One region of the Halobacillus sp. K22 genome, then DNA from elsewhere that is predicted to be linked to it. Evidence: a T-box and tRNA genes for the amino acid it is inferred to sense, from the RefSeq annotation. Region 1 holds a T-box; the other holds one or more tRNA genes.
The links. A T-box is a leader RNA that pairs with one kind of tRNA and senses whether it is charged. The one in region 1 lies ahead of serS (serine--tRNA ligase), so its partner is inferred to be a tRNA-Ser.
Positions count from the first base shown of each region.

Region 2: it has a tRNA-Ser gene. The T-box ahead of serS (serine--tRNA ligase) is inferred to sense a tRNA for this amino acid. The anticodon was not compared.

Region 1 covers NZ_JBQQCN010000032.1:15,864-26,916, forward strand. Annotated here, with positions in the region: gene gyrA (DNA gyrase subunit A) at 1-1,989, shown strand, start outside; gene ACTWPM_RS18175 (HD-GYP domain-containing protein) at 2,305-3,045, shown strand; gene ACTWPM_RS18180 (YaaC family protein) at 3,063-3,779, opposite strand; gene guaB (IMP dehydrogenase) at 4,029-5,498, shown strand; gene ACTWPM_RS18190 (serine hydrolase) at 5,609-6,940, shown strand; gene pdxS (pyridoxal 5'-phosphate synthase lyase subunit PdxS) at 7,066-7,950, shown strand; gene pdxT (pyridoxal 5'-phosphate synthase glutaminase subunit PdxT) at 8,059-8,649, shown strand; T-box leader at 8,689-8,911, shown strand; gene serS (serine--tRNA ligase) at 8,967-10,241, shown strand.
Region 2 covers NZ_JBQQCN010000010.1:172-8,781, reverse strand. Annotated here, with positions in the region: gene ACTWPM_RS09110 (RsbT co-antagonist protein RsbRA) at 1-177, shown strand, start outside; gene ACTWPM_RS09105 (STAS domain-containing protein) at 183-539, shown strand; gene ACTWPM_RS09100 (anti-sigma regulatory factor) at 542-943, shown strand; gene ACTWPM_RS09095 (PP2C family protein-serine/threonine phosphatase) at 958-1,968, shown strand; gene ACTWPM_RS09090 (STAS domain-containing protein) at 2,034-2,366, shown strand; gene rsbW (anti-sigma B factor RsbW) at 2,366-2,842, shown strand; gene sigB (RNA polymerase sigma factor SigB) at 2,814-3,593, shown strand; gene ACTWPM_RS09075 (SpoIIE family protein phosphatase) at 3,593-4,189, shown strand; gene ACTWPM_RS09070 (Tex family protein) at 4,357-6,498, shown strand; gene cmpA (cortex morphogenetic protein CmpA) at 6,541-6,651, opposite strand; gene ACTWPM_RS09060 (SprT family protein) at 6,728-7,180, shown strand; tRNA gene ACTWPM_RS09055 (tRNA-Asn) at 7,376-7,450, shown strand; tRNA gene ACTWPM_RS09050 (tRNA-Ser) at 7,455-7,545, shown strand; tRNA gene ACTWPM_RS09045 (tRNA-Glu) at 7,562-7,633, shown strand; tRNA gene ACTWPM_RS09040 (tRNA-Asp) at 7,648-7,724, shown strand; tRNA gene ACTWPM_RS09035 (tRNA-Gln) at 7,735-7,809, shown strand; tRNA gene ACTWPM_RS09030 (tRNA-Lys) at 7,928-8,003, shown strand; tRNA gene ACTWPM_RS09025 (tRNA-Leu) at 8,013-8,094, shown strand; tRNA gene ACTWPM_RS09020 (tRNA-Leu) at 8,138-8,221, shown strand; tRNA gene ACTWPM_RS09015 (tRNA-Arg) at 8,296-8,372, shown strand; tRNA gene ACTWPM_RS09010 (tRNA-Pro) at 8,378-8,454, shown strand; tRNA gene ACTWPM_RS09005 (tRNA-Ala) at 8,465-8,540, shown strand.

The DNA of each region.
Region 1 (11,053 bases):
AATATTCCTCCCCATCAGCTGGGTGAAGTGATTGATGGTGTACTTGCAGTAAGTAAAGATCCAGAGATCACCATTCAGGAATTGATGGAAAACCACATTTACGGTCCAGACTTCCCAACATCTGGAAAAATCCTTGGACTAAGCGGAATTCGAAAAGCTTACGAAACAGGAAAAGGATCCATTACAGTCCGTGCAAATGTTGAAATCGAAGAACAGGCGAATGGGAAAGCCCGCTTAATTGTTACAGAGCTTCCTTATCAGGTGAACAAAGCACGTCTGGTCGAGAAAATAGCAGATCTTGCCCGTGATAAGAAAATAGAGGGCATTACGGATCTCAGGGACGAGTCTGACCGTAATGGTCTTCGTGTCGTAATCGAATTACGGCGGGATGCTAATCCAAATGTGCTGTTGAACAACCTTTACAAGATGACAGCTCTTCAATCCACGTTTGGTATTAATATGCTGGCACTCGTCAACGGCCATCCGAAAGTGTTGAATCTGAAACAGTGCCTGGAATACTACCTGGAGCACCAAAAAGAAGTTATCAAGCGTCGTACCGCTTATGAACTTCGTAAAGCTGAAGCTAGAGCTCATATCCTGGAAGGGCTGCGGATAGCTCTTGATCATCTGGACGAAGTAATTACGCTTATTCGTGAATCACAAACGACTGAGATTGCTAAAAGTGGTTTAATGGAGCGTTATGAGCTGTCAGATCGCCAGGCTCAAGCTATCCTGGATATGCGTCTTCAACGTCTGACTGGTTTAGAACGTGAGAAGATTGAAAGCGAATATCAAGATCTAATGAAGCTGATTGCTGAGTTGAAAGCGATCCTTGCAGACGAAGAAAAGGTTCTTGAGATCATTAGAGAAGAACTCGAGGATGTAAAAGAACGCTTTAATGATGAACGCCGCACTGAAATTGTACTTGGCGGCAGTGACTTCATTGAAGATGAAGACTTGATACCGGAAGAAACAGTCATTGTAACCTTGACGCATCAAGGCTACGTAAAACGCCTCCCTGCAAGTACGTACCGTTCTCAGCGCAGAGGCGGACGTGGTGTACAGGGAATGGGCACACACGAAGAAGACTTTGTGGAGCATCTGCTTTCCACCTCCACGCACAATACGCTGCTTTTCTTCTCCAATAAAGGAAAAGTATATAAAGCTAAAGGATATGAAGTGCCGGAGTTCAGCCGTACGGCTAAAGGGATTCCGATTATTAATATGCTGAATATTGAGCGTGACGAGTGGATTAACGCAGTTATAACCGTTGAAGACTTCGTCGATGACTGGTACCTCCTGTTTACAACACGAAACGGGATCACCAAACGGACGACGCTTTCTCAGTTTGCAAATATCCGCCGCGGCGGTCTTATTGCACTCGGATTGCGGGAAGATGATGAATTAATCTCTGTGAAACTGACTGATGGACAAAAAGACATCATGATAGGTACCAGAAATGGTTACCTTATCCGGTTTAATGAAGAGCAAATCCGTGCGATGGGCCGTACAGCTGCAGGTGTCAAAGGAATCTCGCTTAGAGATGATGACCGGGTCGTATCCATGGAAATTCTGGATGACGACCTGCAGGTGCTAACCGTTACAAGTAAAGGCTATGGAAAACGGACACCGGCAACGGATTACCGTCTTACCAACCGGGGCGGTAAAGGAATTATCACGTGTAACCTTACCGAGAAAAATGGGTATGTTGTCGCTACCCAGGCGGTAAATGGTGAAGAAGATATAATGATCATCACGGAAAGTGGTGTGCTGATCCGGATGCCGCTCGAAAGCATTTCAGAAACTGGACGAAACACCCAGGGGGTCCGGTTGATCCGTCTTGGAGACGGGGAAGAAGTAGCTACGGTAGCACGAGTGGAATCAGAAAAAGAAGAAGAAGAAATCATTGAAGAAGCACTTGAAAAGAACGAGGATAAAGAAACATTGTCAGAGGAAACTCCAGAAGCGGAGGATACACCTGAAGAATAACCCTCGTTTGCTGGGAAATGCCAAGCCGCCTGTCGAATTTACGGCAGGTGGCTTTTTTTTAAGAAATTTTAGGTATTAAAGAAATTTCTAATTGAATCGGTTGAAGTTGCGAACAAACTTTCAGACGGTTCCCCTTTTATCCCGGAGGAATCTGTAGATGATGAGCCGAGCAAAACACAGCTGTCAGGTTCATCCGACCCAAGCCAGTACCTTCCCTTTCAAGACCAGTATTTACAGGCAGTTCAATTCTATAAGAAATGGTTTTCGGATTGGCGGGCAGGAGCATCTATTGATATAAAAGCCATACGTGAAGTAATGGTTCCCTTATTAGAAAATGCTACCCAGGAGAAGCGGGAGGTTTTCAGGCTGCATAACTATTCTACAAGCTGGGATTACCTTTATCACCATAGTGTAGCGATGAGCGTTATGGGAGGGTATCTAGCTTATAAAATGGACTATGAATACGGTGAGTGGATTCAAGTAGGACTTGCAGGGTTACTCAGTGATGCAGGAATGGTCAAGGTGGATCAACGTGTCATAGAAAAAGATGGGCCACTTACTGAACGGGAATTTGAACAGATTAAACTCCATCCGGCCCGTTCTTACCGCATGGTGGAAAACATTCAGGCGTTGAGCCGCCCGGCCAAGCTTGCTATTTTACAGCATCATGAGCGGTTAGACGGAACGGGTTATCCTCTTAGACTTAACCATGCTAAAATTCATCCATATAGTCAGCTCATCGCGGTTAGTGATATGTACCATGCCATGTCTTCAGAACGTGTGTACCTCCCTAAGCATTCGCCTTTTAAAGTCCTCGAAGAAGTGCTTAAGGAACAGTTCGGGCGTTATGATCCTACTGTCATTCAAGTGTTAGTCAAAGAAATGACCAATTATTCAACAGGTACGAAGGTAAGGCTGTCCAGCAACCAACGGGCGGAGATTGTCTTTGTAGACCATACCCATCATACAAGACCTATGATTCGCTTAGAGGAAGATGGAGAAATTTTTCACTTAAAAGAATATATGCACCTACATATAGAAGAGATTTTGGAGTAATAAAAGACCAGCTGATATCAACGAACAGATGTCAGCTGGTCTTTTAACCAGTCGGAGATTAACATAGGAATCTGTTCACTTGCGCTTTTTAAAAATTCGATGATAAATACATAGTCTTCCCGGTCCCTCATTTGCTGCATCTCTCCCCACCATTCTCCCTCGTATCGCACTAACATACTTAAGTTATAGAGTACGGCAAAGTAAGCGAGCAGCGGCGGCCAGGGTTCATCTGCCGGCGTACTTTCCAAATCTTTAAATGCATAAATGGGAGCCATAGCTTCTAAGGGACGTAATAATTCATCCATGGATATTTTTTCTTTTGACGATGTAAATTGAAAAAGGTGGTTCGCCGCATGAGGAAATAATCCATGGGGCTGGACTCGAATATCATCTTCTAAAAATCGGTAGTGCTGCTTCTTTCTTTTTCTGGTAGACAATCCGTGAGCTAAAACCTTGGCTGTAGCCGGATAACCTGGATCTACCGTTAGAAGGCAGCTCTTTAAGTAATGGTTGAGTCCATAATAGAAAAGGAGCGGCTGAACACTCAGGGGAGTGGACTTTGCAGACGCCCAGTAGTCACTTCCCAAATTCAAACCATATATAAATCGTTCAGCGTTCTGATAAGCATGGTGAGAAGCTTTGGGATTATTTGTGTTTTCATAACAAGCCAGTAAAAACGGTCTGGTGTGAGCGGTAACTTGTAAATAATTTAGAATGGTATCTTCTTTAAGCATGGGGGGTGCTTCTCCTTTCATCACGTTCAACCTCATTTTGCAAGCGAATCAGAAAGCGCTTAAATAATATCGTACACAGTTAAAGCGACTGTAAAGCAGTCCCGACAGGGGATTTATGGGATTTTTTTATGGTTGAAAAAGCACAGTCATTGTCGTATTGTAAATAACAATAAGAAAGTATTTTAAATAGTTATCGGTTATTATTCCCCACCTTTACCCAAACTATTTGAATAAAAGGAGAGATCAAGCATGCGTGCAGATAAATTTGAGAAAGAAAGCTTAACGTTCGATGATGTCCTTCTACTGCCTGCCAAGTCCGATGTATTGCCTCGTGACGTTTCATTAGCGACAGAGCTTTCGCCTACCTTAAAGCTGAATATGCCCGTTCTCAGTGCTGGAATGGACACAGTCACAGAAGCAGGACTAGCAATCGGAATGGCAAGACAAGGCGGTCTCGGTGTCATTCACAAAAATATGTCGATCGAAGAGCAGGCTGAGCAGGTCGATCGTGTAAAACGTTCCGAAAGTGGAGTTATCACAAATCCTTTCTTTTTGACCCCTGAACATCAGGTTTTTGATGCGGAGCACCTGATGGGTAAATTTAGAATCTCAGGTGTGCCAATTGTGAATAATCAAGAAGAACAGAAGCTGGTGGGGATCCTTACCAACCGCGATCTGCGTTTCATCGATAACTATTCAATGGCCATCAGTGAAGTGATGACAAGCGAAAATCTGGTAACGGCACCTGTGGGAACTACGTTAGAGGAAGCTGGGAAGATTCTGCAGGAATACAAAATTGAAAAACTTCCATTAGTGGACAACGAAGGCATTCTAAAAGGTCTAATCACTATTAAAGATATTGAAAAAGTTATCGAATTTCCGCTTTCGGCGAAAGATGAACAAGGGCGACTTCTTTGTGCCGCTGCCGTCGGGGTAACAGCAGATGCTATGACAAGGATTGATAAACTTGTTTCTGCGGGAGTGGATGCTTTAGTTATCGATACGGCCCACGGCCATTCCCAGGGTGTAATCGACCAAGTGAAGCGTATTCGAAGCAAGTATCCGTCCGTGAATATTATCGCCGGAAATGTCGGCACAGCAGAAGCAACACGTGAACTGATTGAAGCAGGCGCCGATGTGATCAAAGTAGGCATAGGTCCTGGATCCATTTGTACAACCCGTGTCGTTGCGGGCGTAGGCATTCCGCAAATTACTGCGGTTCACGACTGTGCGATGGAAGCGGAGAAATATAACAAACCTGTTATTGCCGATGGCGGTATTAAATATTCAGGTGAAATTGTAAAATCTCTTGCGGCAGGGGCCCATGCAGTAATGCTTGGAAGTCTTCTGGCGGGCGTGTCAGAAAGTCCGGGAGAAACAGAAATCTTCCAGGGCCGCCGTTTTAAAGTTTACCGTGGAATGGGATCTGTAGGGGCTATGGAATCCGGTTCTAAAGATCGTTACTTCCAAAGTGGTCAGGAATCCAAAAAACTGGTACCAGAGGGAATCGAAGGACGTATGCCGTATAAAGGACCTCTTGCAGATACCCTTCATCAGCTGATGGGCGGTTTGCGATCCGGAATGGGGTATTGCGGAACCCCAACAATCCAGGCGCTGCGTACGGATGCTAAATTCACGAGAATTACCGGAGCTGGCTTGCGCGAAAGCCACCCTCACGATGTTCAAATTACTAAAGAAGCACCGAACTACTCCCTTTGATCTGAATAATTATTTATAGACAGGGACTATTCCCTGTCTATTCTTTTGTTAAACCATGTGATAAAATAACGAAGGTATAATACATAATTTGTAGGTGGAGGTCGAGAAAGTTGAAACAAGTTTTTAAAACATCCCTGGCCGTCATGATGGCCTTTATTTTAAGCATGTCCGCAGTCTTGATGAATCCAGGGAGTACATACGCGGCTACAGTTAATGTAGAAGCGAAATCTGCTATTCTAGTAGATGCTGATTCTGGAAAGATTTTATTTGAGAAAGAGGCAGACCTTACTCTACCTCCAGCTAGTATGACTAAAATGATGACAGAGTACCTCGTTATGGAAGCGATCCAGCAGGGCAGCATCAGCTGGGACACCACTACACAGATCAGCCAATACGCTTATGATATATCTGCAAACGCTGAATTCTCCGGCGTTGGCTTGAAAATGAATAAAGATTACAAAGTAGAAGAACTGTATAAAGCGATGGCTATCAATTCGGATAATGCCACGACCATTGCACTGGCTGAATTGATCGCAGGTACAGAAGCTGAATTTGTTAAAATGATGAATGAAAAGGCTAAGGAATTAGGTCTTCCGGATTATGAATTCGTAAATTCCACTGGCTTGAATAATTCCCACCTGGGAGATAATTACCCGGAGGGAACAGCCCCAGATGCTACTAACATGCTGTCGGCACGATCCGCTGCCCTTCTTGCCTACCACTTGATTAATGATTACCCTGAAGCTTTAGATTATTCCAGTCAGCCTACAGCCGAGTTTGATGGACAGACGATCACAAACTGGAACTGGATGGTGCCTAATATGCCCGGCGCACTCTCACAGTTCGGTTATGAAGGGGTCGATGGTTTAAAAACAGGCTATACAGAACTCGCAGGAAACACATTTACAGGCACAGCTGAACAAAATGGTCAGCGATTTATCGCTGTGGTTATGAAGACCGATTCAAGAGCATCACGTTTCCAGCAGACCGCGAAATTATTTGATTATGGTTTTCAGCAATTCCAGGCACAGACTTTATATAAAGCTGGCTATCAACTGGAAGGTGAATCCGAGATCGAAGTAGCTAAAGGTAAAGAAGACCAGGTAGCTGTAGAGACAAACACCGACCTTCAAACCCTGGTTAAAAACGGGGAAGATGGACAATACTCCATTGAGTATAACCTTTCGGAAGATCAATTGGATGAGGACGGGAAACTAGTGGCCCCTATTGATAAAGGTGCCAAAGTAGGAAGCGCTTCTCTTGTTTACAATGGAGAAGAATCATATGACAATCTATTATCCGAGGACCCAAACTCCGTGGATCTGGTGACTACGGAAGCGGTTGAGAAATCTAGTTGGTTCATGCTGATGTTAGGCGGAGTCGGTGAGTTCTTTAGTGATATTTTCACAGGTGCTGTCGATATGGTAAAAAGTTGGTTCTAACAGTTAATGCCAATTTATTTGGTAGGATTTTAGACTTTTTTGAGTTACAATAGAAAATAAGCAATATAAGATTCACATCATGCAAATGATTGATAATATACAGTCCATTCAGGGAGGAATATAGTATGTCACAAACAGGTACAGATCGCGTAAAACGCGGAATGGCAGAAATGCAAAAAGGCGGCGTCATTATGGACGTTGTAAATGCTGAACAGGCAAAAATAGCTGAAGAAGCGGGAGCTGTAGCCGTAATGGCTCTTGAACGTGTACCAGCTGATATTCGTGCAGCCGGAGGCGTCGCTCGAATGGCGGATCCAAGCATCGTGGAAGACGTTATGAATGCTGTGTCAATTCCAGTCATGGCAAAAGCTCGTATCGGGCACATTACAGAAGCACGTGTACTAGAAGCTTTAGGTGTCGATTATATCGATGAAAGTGAAGTGCTTACGCCGGCGGATGAGGTTTATCACATCAAAAAGGATGATTATACCGTCCCATTCGTGTGTGGCTGCCGTAACCTGGGAGAAGCTACACGCCGTATTCGTGAAGGAGCTTCTATGCTTCGTACCAAAGGAGAACCTGGTACAGGCAACATTGTAGAAGCAGTCAGCCATATGAGACAAGTTCAATCCCAAATTCGTCATCTTCGCGGTTTATCTGAAGATGAAGTGATGGTTTATGCCAAAGATCATGGAGCGCCATTTGATCTTCTTATGGAAATCCGTGAAGCAGGACGTCTTCCTGTCGTAAACTTTGCAGCCGGTGGAATTGCTACACCTTCAGATGCAGCATTAATGATGCAGCTTGGAGCAGACGGTGTATTCGTAGGTTCAGGTATTTTCAAATCCAATGACCCGGAACGCTTTGCTCGTGCGATTGTGGAAGCTACCACACATTATGATGACTATAAATTGATTGGTGAACTTTCCAGAGGACTGGGAACAGCTATGAAGGGCATGGAAATGTCTACTCTGGCGGCTGATCAGCGTATGCAGGACCGCAGTCAATAATAAATTGCAGGCGGACCAGGGGCCAAAGAGTCCCATCCTTGACTGATTTTTCGCTTTATATTCAGACTTATTGAATGATTTAGGATAGATTTAAAGGAGACATGCATCATGACTACAATCGGTGTATTAGGACTTCAAGGAGCTTTTCGTGAGCATGTTCGTTCCATCGAAGCTTCGGGTGCAGAAAGTGTCGTAGTGAAAAAGGTTGAACAGCTTGAGAATGTTGACGGGCTCATCATTCCAGGCGGCGAAAGTACAACCATCAGACGACTTATTGATAAGTACGGATTTCTCGAGCCTCTTCGTGAGTTCGGAAAACGAGGGAAGCCGATTTTCGGTACTTGTGCGGGGCTAATCCTGCTTGCATCAGAAATTGATGGATCGTATGACGTGCATTTAGGACTGATGGATATCAAGGTGCGCCGTAATGCATTCGGAAGGCAGCGAGAAAGCTTTGAGGTGGACCTCGATATCGAAGGCGTGGCTGAAGGATACAATGCTGTATTTATTCGTGCCCCTTATATTGAGGGCGTGGGTGAATCCGGTAAAGTATTAGCCACGTATAACGGCCATATCGTAGCCGCCCAGCAGGATGGTTACCTGGCTTGCTCCTTCCATCCAGAATTAACTACTGATCATCGAATGACTGCTCATTTTGTTAAAATGGTGGAAGAGTCTAAAAAATCACTTGCATTATAATTGAATATCCGCTAGTGTTATTAGACACAATAGCTAATAGATAACGCGATGATAGGAATTAGTAGCATAGTCCTTTTTCTTAAAGAGAGTCAGTGGCTGGTGAGAACTGATGAAAAAGGTATGTGAATCCATCCTTGAGTGTTCGACTGAATAACAGTAAGTCGAACCGGTGCTCACCGTTATGAGTTAAGCCGGAAGATTGATTTTCAATCTTCAACTTGGGTGGTATCGCGGGAAGCATAAACAAGCTCTCGTCCCTTATTTTATAAGGGACGGGGGCTTTTTATATTTATTAAATAAATGAGGAGGATATCCACATGCTGGACATGAAGTACTTACGTCAGAATTTTGAAGAAGTAAAGCAGAAATTGAATAAACGCGGTGAGGACTTATCCGAACTGGATGCCTTTGGAGACTTGGATGAAAGACGCCGAGAGCTTATTCAAGAGACGGAAGAGTTAAAAGCTCGCCGTAATGAGGTCTCTAAAGAAATATCTCAACTGAAAAAGGAAAAGCAGGACGCGGATGACAAGATTAAAGAAATGCGTGAAGTGGGAGACCGAGTCAAGAAGCTGGATGGTGAACTAAAAGAGGTGGAAGAACGATTAGAAACCCTTCTCCTTTCTATTCCTAACATTCCGCATGAAAGTGTACCCGTTGGAGAAGATGAAGAGGATAATGTGGAAGCTAAAAAATGGGGAGATCTGCCAGACTTTAATTTTGAAGCCAAAGCTCACTGGGATGTAGCGACGGAACTTGATATTCTGGACTTCGAACGTGCCGCGAAAGTTACAGGCAGCCGGTTTGTTTTCTATAAAGGACTAGGGGCTCGCCTGGAGCGTGCGCTATTAAATTTCATGATGGATTTACATGCGGACGAACATGGTTATCAGGAAATGCTCCCTCCTCAACTTGTGAATCGTACCTCTATGACTGGGACGGGACAGCTTCCAAAATTCGAAGAGGATGCATTTAAGATTGAAGACTGGGACTATTTTTTAGTGCCAACGGCCGAAGTTCCTGTAACGAACTATCACCGTGAAGAGATTCTATCTAGTGAGAATCTTCCGCAGAAGTTTGTAGCTTTCAGCACCAATTTCCGTTCAGAAGCGGGTTCTGCGGGCCGGGATACAAGAGGTCTGATCCGCCAGCACCAATTTAATAAAGTTGAACTCGTTCAGCTGGCTAAACCAGAAGAGTCTTATCAGGTGTTAGAAGAATTAACGGGCCATGCTGAAAAGGTACTGCAGCTGCTTAAACTTCCATACCGTGTGATGAGCATGTGTACAGGTGATCTTGGGTTCACAGCTGCTAAAAAATACGATATTGAAGTATGGATTCCAAGCTATGGAACGTACCGTGAGATCAGTTCTTGTTCTAATTTTGAAGACTTCCAGGCTCGCCGCGCAGGCATCCGCTTCCGCCGTGAAGAGAAAGGCAAGCCGGAATTCGTGCATACCTTAAATGGATCAGGGCTGGCCCTGGGACGTACGGTTGCTGCGATTCTTGAGAATTATCAGCAGGAAGATGGATCTGTGGTTATTCCTGAAGTTCTTCGCCCCTACATGGGTGGTAAAGAGACCATTCAGTAATATAAAGCCAGGCCGCACCGAGCAAACTTACAGGTGCGGCTTTTTATAGGCTATATTAAACGTTAGTGTTTATTTTAAAAAAAGCATATTACGCTAAAGGGCCTTTTACTTTAAGACTCAGTTTCGAGATATTGGTTATGAGGAAGGTCCTTCGGGGGACGATTCGGCCAGCTGCATCGCCCAGACACTCGCGTCATAAGCAGGAATTTCAACGGGACGAAAGAACGCATCCCTTTTGAATTTCCTGCTTATGCGTGTCGTGTCTATCGGGGCGATTCCGCTCTTGAACACTTTCCGCGGGCATGTGCTGAGCTTCCTCGGGCTTAACAGCCCTGCGGGATCTCACCGATCATGTTCATCCCGCAGGAGTCTACATCGTCCCCCGAAGGACCTTGCCAAATCAGCAACTCGAAACCACTTAAGATATCTTCTTGATCCACAAAATGAGCATGTGAATATGAGGCTATTTTCATGCTATAAAGATCTGGAATAGCCTGTCATAGAAGCATTTAAGGCCAGTTAAGAAGGCGAGGATTCTCTCTTCTGGAAGGGTCCGTTATTCTCCTGTGGCTGGGTTGGTGGGGAAATAGCGAGACTCCCATGGGAGAAGGAACTAGGTGAGATCCCGCAGGGAGTGAAACGAGCGAGGAAGCTCAGCGTTTCCCCATAGGAAAGCGAGTTATTTCCCCACTACCCCCTTTCTATCTAGAGCAACGGGCCCAATTGTCTCGAAACTGAGTCTTCCAGAAACGGGAGCTTTAGTGGAAAATTAGCATGGTGGTTTAACTAAGCTTTAGAGTTAAGGAAATTGA
Region 2 (8,610 bases), on a different contig from region 1:
CCTGAAATTGCTCAAACGATCGTGAATCTTGGAATTGATCTCGGGAAATTCCCGACGAAGAGTTCACTTCGTAAAGGGTTCCAGACAGCACTCGAATTAACGAATCGCCGTATAGAAGAAACTCAGAATAATGACAAAGATATTGAACGATTAATCGATTCGCTAGACAGGGAGTGAACAAATTGAGGATTCCTATATTAAAATTACACAACTATTTACTGATCTCCATTCAGATTGATCTGGATGATCAGACAGCAATACAATTTCAAGAGGATCTGTTAAGTAAAATTCATGAAAGTGGTGCTTCCGGTGTTGTCATCGATTTGACTTCCGTTGATATCATTGATTCATTCATCGCAAAAGTCCTTGGAGATGTGGTCACGATGTCCGATTTAATGGGTGCCAAAGTGGTACTCACGGGTATTCAGCCAGCTGTGGCTATGACTCTGATTGATTTAGGGATACACTTGCAGGATGTCCCTACTGCATTAGATTTAGAACAAGGGTTGATTAAACTTCGTCAGGAACTGGAGGAGTAGCCATGGACTTCCAATCCTGTGTGAATATAAAAAAGGAGTGGGACATTGTAGGGGCGCGTCAACTTGGTCGGGATATTGCCAGAAAAATAGGTTTCGGCACAGTCGATCAAGCAAGAATCGCCACTGCTATATCAGAGTTAGCAAGGAATATTTATTTGTATGCTGGAACAGGTAAAGTCTGCTTTGAGGCTCTTGAGGATATGAATCAAAAAGGTATCAGGATTCTGGCCATAGACAGCGGTCCGGGTATTAAAGAGCTCAGTCAGGTGATGGAAGACGGCTTTTCTACATCTGGCGGACTCGGTGCAGGCCTTCCGGGTGTGAAGCGTCTCATGGACGATTTCGATATTACATCCGAAGAAGGAAAAGGGACTGAAATTACAGTCATTAAATGGCTCCGTTAAAGGAGGATCAGACGATGAGTACACTGAAACTTGATCTTGAAAATTATAAAGAACTTCTACAGGAATATATCAAAACCCAAGATGAACAAGCTCTGTATCAGGCAGAGCAGTTCAGTAAGCAATCCATGCAGCAGAATATTTCACCTGAGGAAATTATTAATGTTCATATTCAATCATTACAGGAACTATACCCGGAAATGCCTGATTACATTCAGGCATCGATGAATTTTTTGTTAGAAACTATGATTTCTTATGGACTTGCTTATCAAGAGCACCAATCGCTGCGTGAAAAGCAACTGGAATTAAAATCCGAAATTTCTGTAGCCGCCAATATGCAAAAAACCTTATTGTCTACTGTTAAACCAGATTTGGAGGAAGTAGACATCGGAGCTTTAAGTGTACCGGCAAAGCAGATGAACGGAGATTACCACCATTTTGTGCAGGATGGAAAAGGATCTCTTGGAATAGCTGTAGCGGATGTTATTGGAAAAGGTGTACCGGCAGCTCTGTGTATGTCTATGATCAAATATTCGATGGACAGCTATCCGGAAATGCGTATGGACCCAAGTGTGATTCTGGGCAGTTTGAACCGCGTTGTAGAACGTAATGTGGACGCGAGTATGTTCATTACAATGTTTTATGGACTCTATAATTCTAATACGCACACGTTCTCTTATTCTTCTGCAGGTCATGAGCCTGGTTTTTATTACTATAGCGACCGCGATGAATTTGAAGAAATTGATGTGCCTGGACTTGTTCTTGGAGTATCACCGGAAACAAGCTACACTCAGTACCAGAAGAAAGTGGAAAAAGGGGATATGATTATCCTTCTGACAGACGGAGTAACTGAATGCAGGCAGGGAGACCGTTTTATTGAGCAGGAAGAAATTCTTCATGTTATTAAACATTATTCCCATCTACCGGCGCAGGAAACCGTAGAGAACGTTTATAAGCACTTTGAGCGTCTTCAGGATTTTCACCTGCGTGATGATTTTACCCTGATCATCTTAAAGAGAAATGTTTAGTCTTAAAATGAAACGGGTATTCATCATTGGATGAACATTTACAGGAATATTAGGAGGACTTTTAGATGAACCTAACGATAGATGTTACAAATAAAGAAAATATCGCTTACGTTGTACTTTCGGGAGAGGTGGATGCATTCACGGCGCCCAAGCTAAAAGATGCTCTATTGCCATTAACGAAAGAAGAAGGTCAGACCGTGGAAGTTGATTTGCAGAATGTGAATTACATGGATTCTACAGGTCTTGGTGTCTTTATCAGCGCTTTGAAATCTACAAAAGAGCACAATACTGACTTGAAATTGGTACAAATGCAGGAGCGTGTATACCGTTTGTTTAAAATCACCGGTCTTACAGAGATCATGAATATAGATTCTACAGTACAAGGTGGAATGCAATAATGGAACCATTTGATTTTGTTGAAATAAAGGTCCCTGCTAAAGCGGAATACATCGGCGTGGTACGTCTGAGTATCTCAGGCATTGCTAATCGTATGGGTTTTACCTACGAAGATATTGAAGATTTAAAAGTAGCCATCTCTGAAGCGATTACCAACGCAGTTAAGCACGGCTATAATGAAACGGGTGAAGGAGAAATCACCATCGGTTTTGGTGTGTATGATGATCGTCTAGAAGTAATGGTTGCAGATCACGGTGGCAGCTTTAACCTTGGGGATATTAAGCAGGATATTGGTCCTTACAAACAAGATGACAATATTGAAGAGCTGCGCGAAGGTGGCTTCGGGTTATTCTTGATTGATGCACTTATGGATAAGGTAGAAATTAATAGTAAATATGGAGTGATTGTATTAATGACAAAATATCTCCATGAAGCTGAGGTGGGTCAGAATGGCGACCAGATCTCAACATCACAATGATGAAGTATATGAATGGATAGAGCATTTACAAGAGCACCCTACGGATGAAGCGGTACAGGAAAAAATTGTACTCGTGTACAAAGACCTTGTTGAATCCATTGCACGCAAGTATTCAAAAAATAGTACCATCCATGAGGATCTGGTCCAGGTTGGAATGCTGGGTCTTTTAGCCGCCATCCGCCGGTATGACCCTTCTTTTGGGAAGTCCTTCGAATCCTTTGCCATCCCTACGATTATCGGGGAAATTAAACGATTTATCCGTGATAAAACGTGGAGCGTCCATGTTCCACGACGGATTAAAGAACTCGGACCAAAAATTAAAAAAGCAGCCGAAGAACTCACCAACACCCTTCAGCGATCCCCGTCCGTTATTGAAATAGCGGATCATCTGGAAGTATCAGAAGAGGATGTCCTCGAAACGATGGAAATGGGTAAAAGCTATAAAGCTTTATCTGTGGATCGTAAAATTGAAGCGGATTCTGATGGAAGCACGGTAACGATCCTTGATCTTATCGGTAACCAGGAAGACGGGTATTCTCAAATTGATCAGCAGATGCTCCTTGAGAAAGTCCTTCCTATTCTAAGTGAACGGGAGCAGGAAATTCTGCAGTGCACGTATTTTGAGAATATGAGTCAAAAGGATACAGGAGAAAAACTGGGGATTTCCCAGATGCACGTTTCTCGTCTTCAGAGACGAGCTCTTCGCAAGCTAAGGGAAGCCTTACAAGCTGAATCGGTCGAGGCCTTCTAGTGGTAGAGCAGTATAAGCATGTCCGTCTATCGATTTATCAAAAAGCGAAAAAAGGGAACTACTATTGCGGAGATAGTTACTTTTATAAAGAAACTGAGAATGCTTTCATATGTGCTTTAGCTGATGGATTGGGCAGCGGAGAAATGGCTCATGAATCATCTAAAGCCGTTATGAATGTCATTGAAGAACACACAGACTTAACTATTGAAGCCCTGGTTCGTAAATGTAATGAAGTGTTAGTAGGTAAGCGAGGAGTCGTTCTTGGCATACTTAGAATAGACTTTACTGCTCAAACATATTCATACTCTTCTATTGGAAATATAGGAGTCATTATTATTGAACCAGACGGCAGAAGACATCGGAACATTCCATTGGCTGGTTACCTGGCCGGATTTCCTCGTAAATTAAGAGTATCCAGAGGAGAGATCAGCGCAGGCATGATCTTTTTGCTTTTTTCAGATGGAGTGAACGACCGCCGATTAACATCAAAGTATATTTCAACAAACAGTGTGAGCGATATTACTGAGCAATATAAAGAACTTTATGGACAAGCGAGGGAAGATGACACTACTTTAATTGCCATGGAGTACGTATAAAAGGCCTTATTCTTATTAAATGAGAATAGGGCCTTTTTCAATAGCCTGAAAAGCGAAGCATGCTTTCAAGTTCTTCTGACGGCCCGTCCAAGAATTTGATACAATACAGAGTAGATGTTTGTGAAGGAGGACTTTTTTTGAGCGAAATAGAGCAAAACCCTGAGCTGATGACCATGGTGGCTAAACAGACCACTCTCAAGGAATCATCAGTCAAACAAGTTATACAATTACTGAATGAAGGGAATACTGTACCTTTTATTGCCCGATATAGAAAAGAACTGACGGGCGGCCTAGATGAAGTACAAATTAAATCGATAGAAGACCAATGGAGTTATGTGAAAAACCTTACACAAAGGAAAGAAGAAGTCATTCGGTTAATCGACGAGCAGGGCAAATTAACCGAGGAACTGCGTAAAGATATCGAGCAGGCTGCTCAGCTCCAGAAAGTTGAAGACCTTTATCGCCCTTATAAGCAGAAGCGAAGAACAAGAGCCACGATTGCAAAGGAAAAAGGTCTGGAGCCTCTGGCGCTTCGAGTATGGGAGCAGGAGGATCTGGATTTCTCTAAAGAAGCGCAATCCTACTTTTCGGAGGAACACGAAGTTGAAAGTGAAGAAGAGGTAGAGGCTGGTGTAAATGATATTATTGCTGAATGGATTTCGGATGATCCAGTCTACCGGGAGCAAATAAGGAAACAGACCTTTCAAAAAGGTACGATACAATCTTCTGATAAAAACTCAGATAAAGATGAAAAAAATATATTCGAAATGTACTATGAATATCAGGAACCGGTACGGTCGATAGTTTCTCACCGTATTTTAGCTTTAAACCGTGGTGAAAAGGAGGGCGTGCTGAAAGTAGGGGTACAGCCTCCCGATGAATCTATTGTTGGTTACATAGAGAGAAATGTGATCAAGAATTCTACTTCAGGTAAACTTCGAGAAATATTAACGGAAGCCATTCAGGATAGTTATAAGCGGTTGATTCAGCCCTCTATTGAAAGAGAAATCAGGAGTTCGCTGTCTGAAAGCGCCGAAGAGCAGGCGATTGAAGTGTTTTCCAGTAACTTAAGAAGTTTATTGCTGCAGCCCCCACTTAAAGGGAAAGTTGTATTAGGTGTGGATCCGGCCTATCGTACCGGATGCAAACTTGCCGTTATTGATGAGACTGGTAAGGTGCTTGATATTGCAGTTATTTACCCAACAGCCCCTAAAAATGATACAGCCGGGGCAGAGAAGAAAGTATTATCGTTTATGAAGAAATACCCAATTGAGCTCATGGCGATTGGTAATGGCACGGCTTCCAGAGAAACGGAACAATTCATTGCGGATATGATCCAAAAACATAACCTTGAAGCTTCTTATATGATCGTGAACGAGGCGGGGGCCAGTGTGTATTCAGCATCTAAATTAGCACGTGAAGAGTTTCCTGATCTGCAGGTCGAGGAAAGAAGTGCAGTTTCTATAGCACGAAGAGTTCAGGATCCATTGGCAGAACTAGTGAAAATTGATCCGAAATCAATTGGAGTCGGTCAGTACCAACATGATGTCACTCAGAAAAAATTGAACGAATCGTTGACTTTTGTTGTAGAAACCGTAGTTAACCAGGTAGGAGTGAATGTTAATACAGCTTCTTCCTCTTTATTGCAATACGTATCAGGGCTTAGTAAAGCCGTAGCCAATAATGTAGTGAAGAAGCGAGAAGAAATCGGGAAGTTTTCGAAACGCTCGGAGCTTAAGGATATTCCGAGACTTGGTGCCAAAACGTATGAACAGAGTATTGGATTTTTACGAATTCTGGACGGAAAAGAACCGTTGGATCGTACGCCAATTCACCCGGAAAGCTACCGTTCAGCCCGCTCACTCTTAAAAATGGTCGGTGCGACTGTTGAAGATCTAGGCAGCTCGGAGATTGCAGAAAAGCTGAAAACAATGGATGCAAACCAAACTGCCGATGAACTTGATGTAGGTATGATGACCTTTGAAGACATAAGGAAATCACTCGTTCAGCCTGGGCGTGACCCAAGGGATGACTTGCCAAAACCACTGCTTAAAACGAATGTACTCTCTATGGAAGATCTTGAACAAGGTATGGAGCTTGAGGGAACGATTAGAAACGTAGTGGATTTTGGAGCTTTCGTAGATATCGGAGTAAAACAGGACGGGCTTGTCCATATTTCAAAGCTTTCGAATAAGTTTGTAAAACACCCGATGGACGTCGTTTCTGTGGGAGACGTTGTAACGGTCTGGGTAGAGCAAGTGGATACCCAAAAACAACGGATTGCTCTTACAATGCTGCCTCAATCATAGAGTATAAATACCTGGGAGGAGATTTTCCTTCTGGGTATTCTTTTATTTATAAAGATGTTGATAATAATACCAGCACTGGTTTAACATTTTGATTTGATACTTATCTTTATTGGCAAAAGCTCTCGCCATCTGATTTTTAAGCCAAGCAGGCATGAACATCTACTCCTTTGTATTCATCTTTTTTTAGACTTATGATAAAGTATGCTAAAAACCGGAAAGGTGTTCCTTTATGACTCTGACAAACGCACAATTACAACAATGGACACAAGAAATATCACTTGCCTATTTTCAAAAGCCTTACGTGGACCAGGTCGAATTTAATTCAAGGCTTCGAACGACAGGAGGGCGGTATATTCCTTCCAAAAGAGTAATTGAACTAAATCCTAAGTATCTCGAAGAGCTGGGGTTAGAAGAATTTGAGGGAATCATTAAACATGAGCTCTGTCATTATCATTTGCATATCGAAGGTAAAGGATACAAGCACGGAGACCGTGAGTTTAAAGAACTTCTGAAACACACAAACTCTCCGCGGTTCTGTAAGGCTTTACCATCCCAAAAGAAGAAGCCAGAATTACATTATTATATGTGTACTTCATGCGGTGAGGAATACACGAGAAAGAGAAGAGTAAATACTAAAAGATATGGCTGCGGGAAGTGCAGTGGAAAACTCAAAAAGAAATGAAAAATCCATTGACGGATTATTAAGTGCATGTTAAATTAAATAAGCCTTAACAAAACAACCCCAGAAGCATTTAAAAGAAATAATTTTTTGTGGAAAAGGGTTTGACATTATCAGCTGAATATTATATTATATAAAACGTCGCTGATAACGAAGTTGTTTTTAGGACAAGCAAGCGAGTTGATGATTTTTCATTATTCCAACGTAGCTCAGTGGTAGAGCAATCGGCTGTTAACCGATCGGTCGTAGGTTCGAATCCTACCGTTGGAGCCATTACGGAGAAGTACTCAAGTGGCTGAAGAGGCGCCCCTGCTAAGGGTGTAGGTCGCGCAAGCGGCGCGAGGGTTCAAATCCCTCCTTCTCCGCCATTACTTATTTTGTGATGGCCCGTTGGTCAAGTGGTTAAGACACCGCCCTTTCACGGCGGTAACACGGGTTCGAATCCCGTACGGGTCACTTATATATACATAGGTCCGGTAGTTCAGTTGGTTAGAATGCCTGCCTGTCACGCAGGAGGTCGCGGGTTCGAGTCCCGTCCGGACCGCCACTTTTATGTTTGGGCCATAGCCAAGCGGTAAGGCAACGGTTTTTGGTACCGTCATGCGCTGGTTCGAATCCAGCTGGCCCAGCCATTTTCTTTTGAAAAATGAGTTGACAAAACACACTGGACGTTATATGATAGTCCTTGTGCTTTTGAAGAAAGGTCCTTAATTTTTTCATTAGAAAATAGATTGAGAGATCTTACATTACGAGCCATTAGCTCAGTTGGTAGAGCATCTGACTTTTAATCAGAGGGTCGAAGGTTCGAATCCTTCATGGCTCACCATTTATTAACGCGGGTGTGGTGGAATTGGCAGACACGCTAGATTTAGGATCTAGTGCTTCACGGCGTGGGGGTTCAAGTCCCTCCACCCGCATTTTCCAATCACCATGATCAGCAGCGAATTGTCTTTACAACTTGCGGTCGTGGCGGAATCGGCAGACGCGCTAGGTTGAGGGCCTAGTGGGGGCAACCCCGTGGAGGTTCAAGTCCTCTCGGCCGCACTAAGTTTTTTCATAAAAACTCTTGCGTTAAACCGAAATGCATGTTACATTAATGAATGTCGCTTTTTTGATAAGCGCCCGTAGCTCAATTGGATAGAGCGTCTGACTACGGATCAGAAGGTTAGGGGTTCGACTCCTCTCGGGCGCGCCATTATACGGGAAGTAGCTCAGCTTGGTAGAGCACTTGGTTTGGGACCAAGGGGTCGCAGGTTCGAATCCTGTCTTCCCGACCATTCCTAACTTGGGGCCTTAGCTCAGCTGGGAGAGCGCCTGCTTTGCACGCAGGAGGTCAGCGGTTCGATCCCGCTAGGCTCCACCAATATTCAATTTGATCTTTGAAAACTGAACGAACCAACCAGTACGTCAAGATATTCTTTCATTATTGAAGG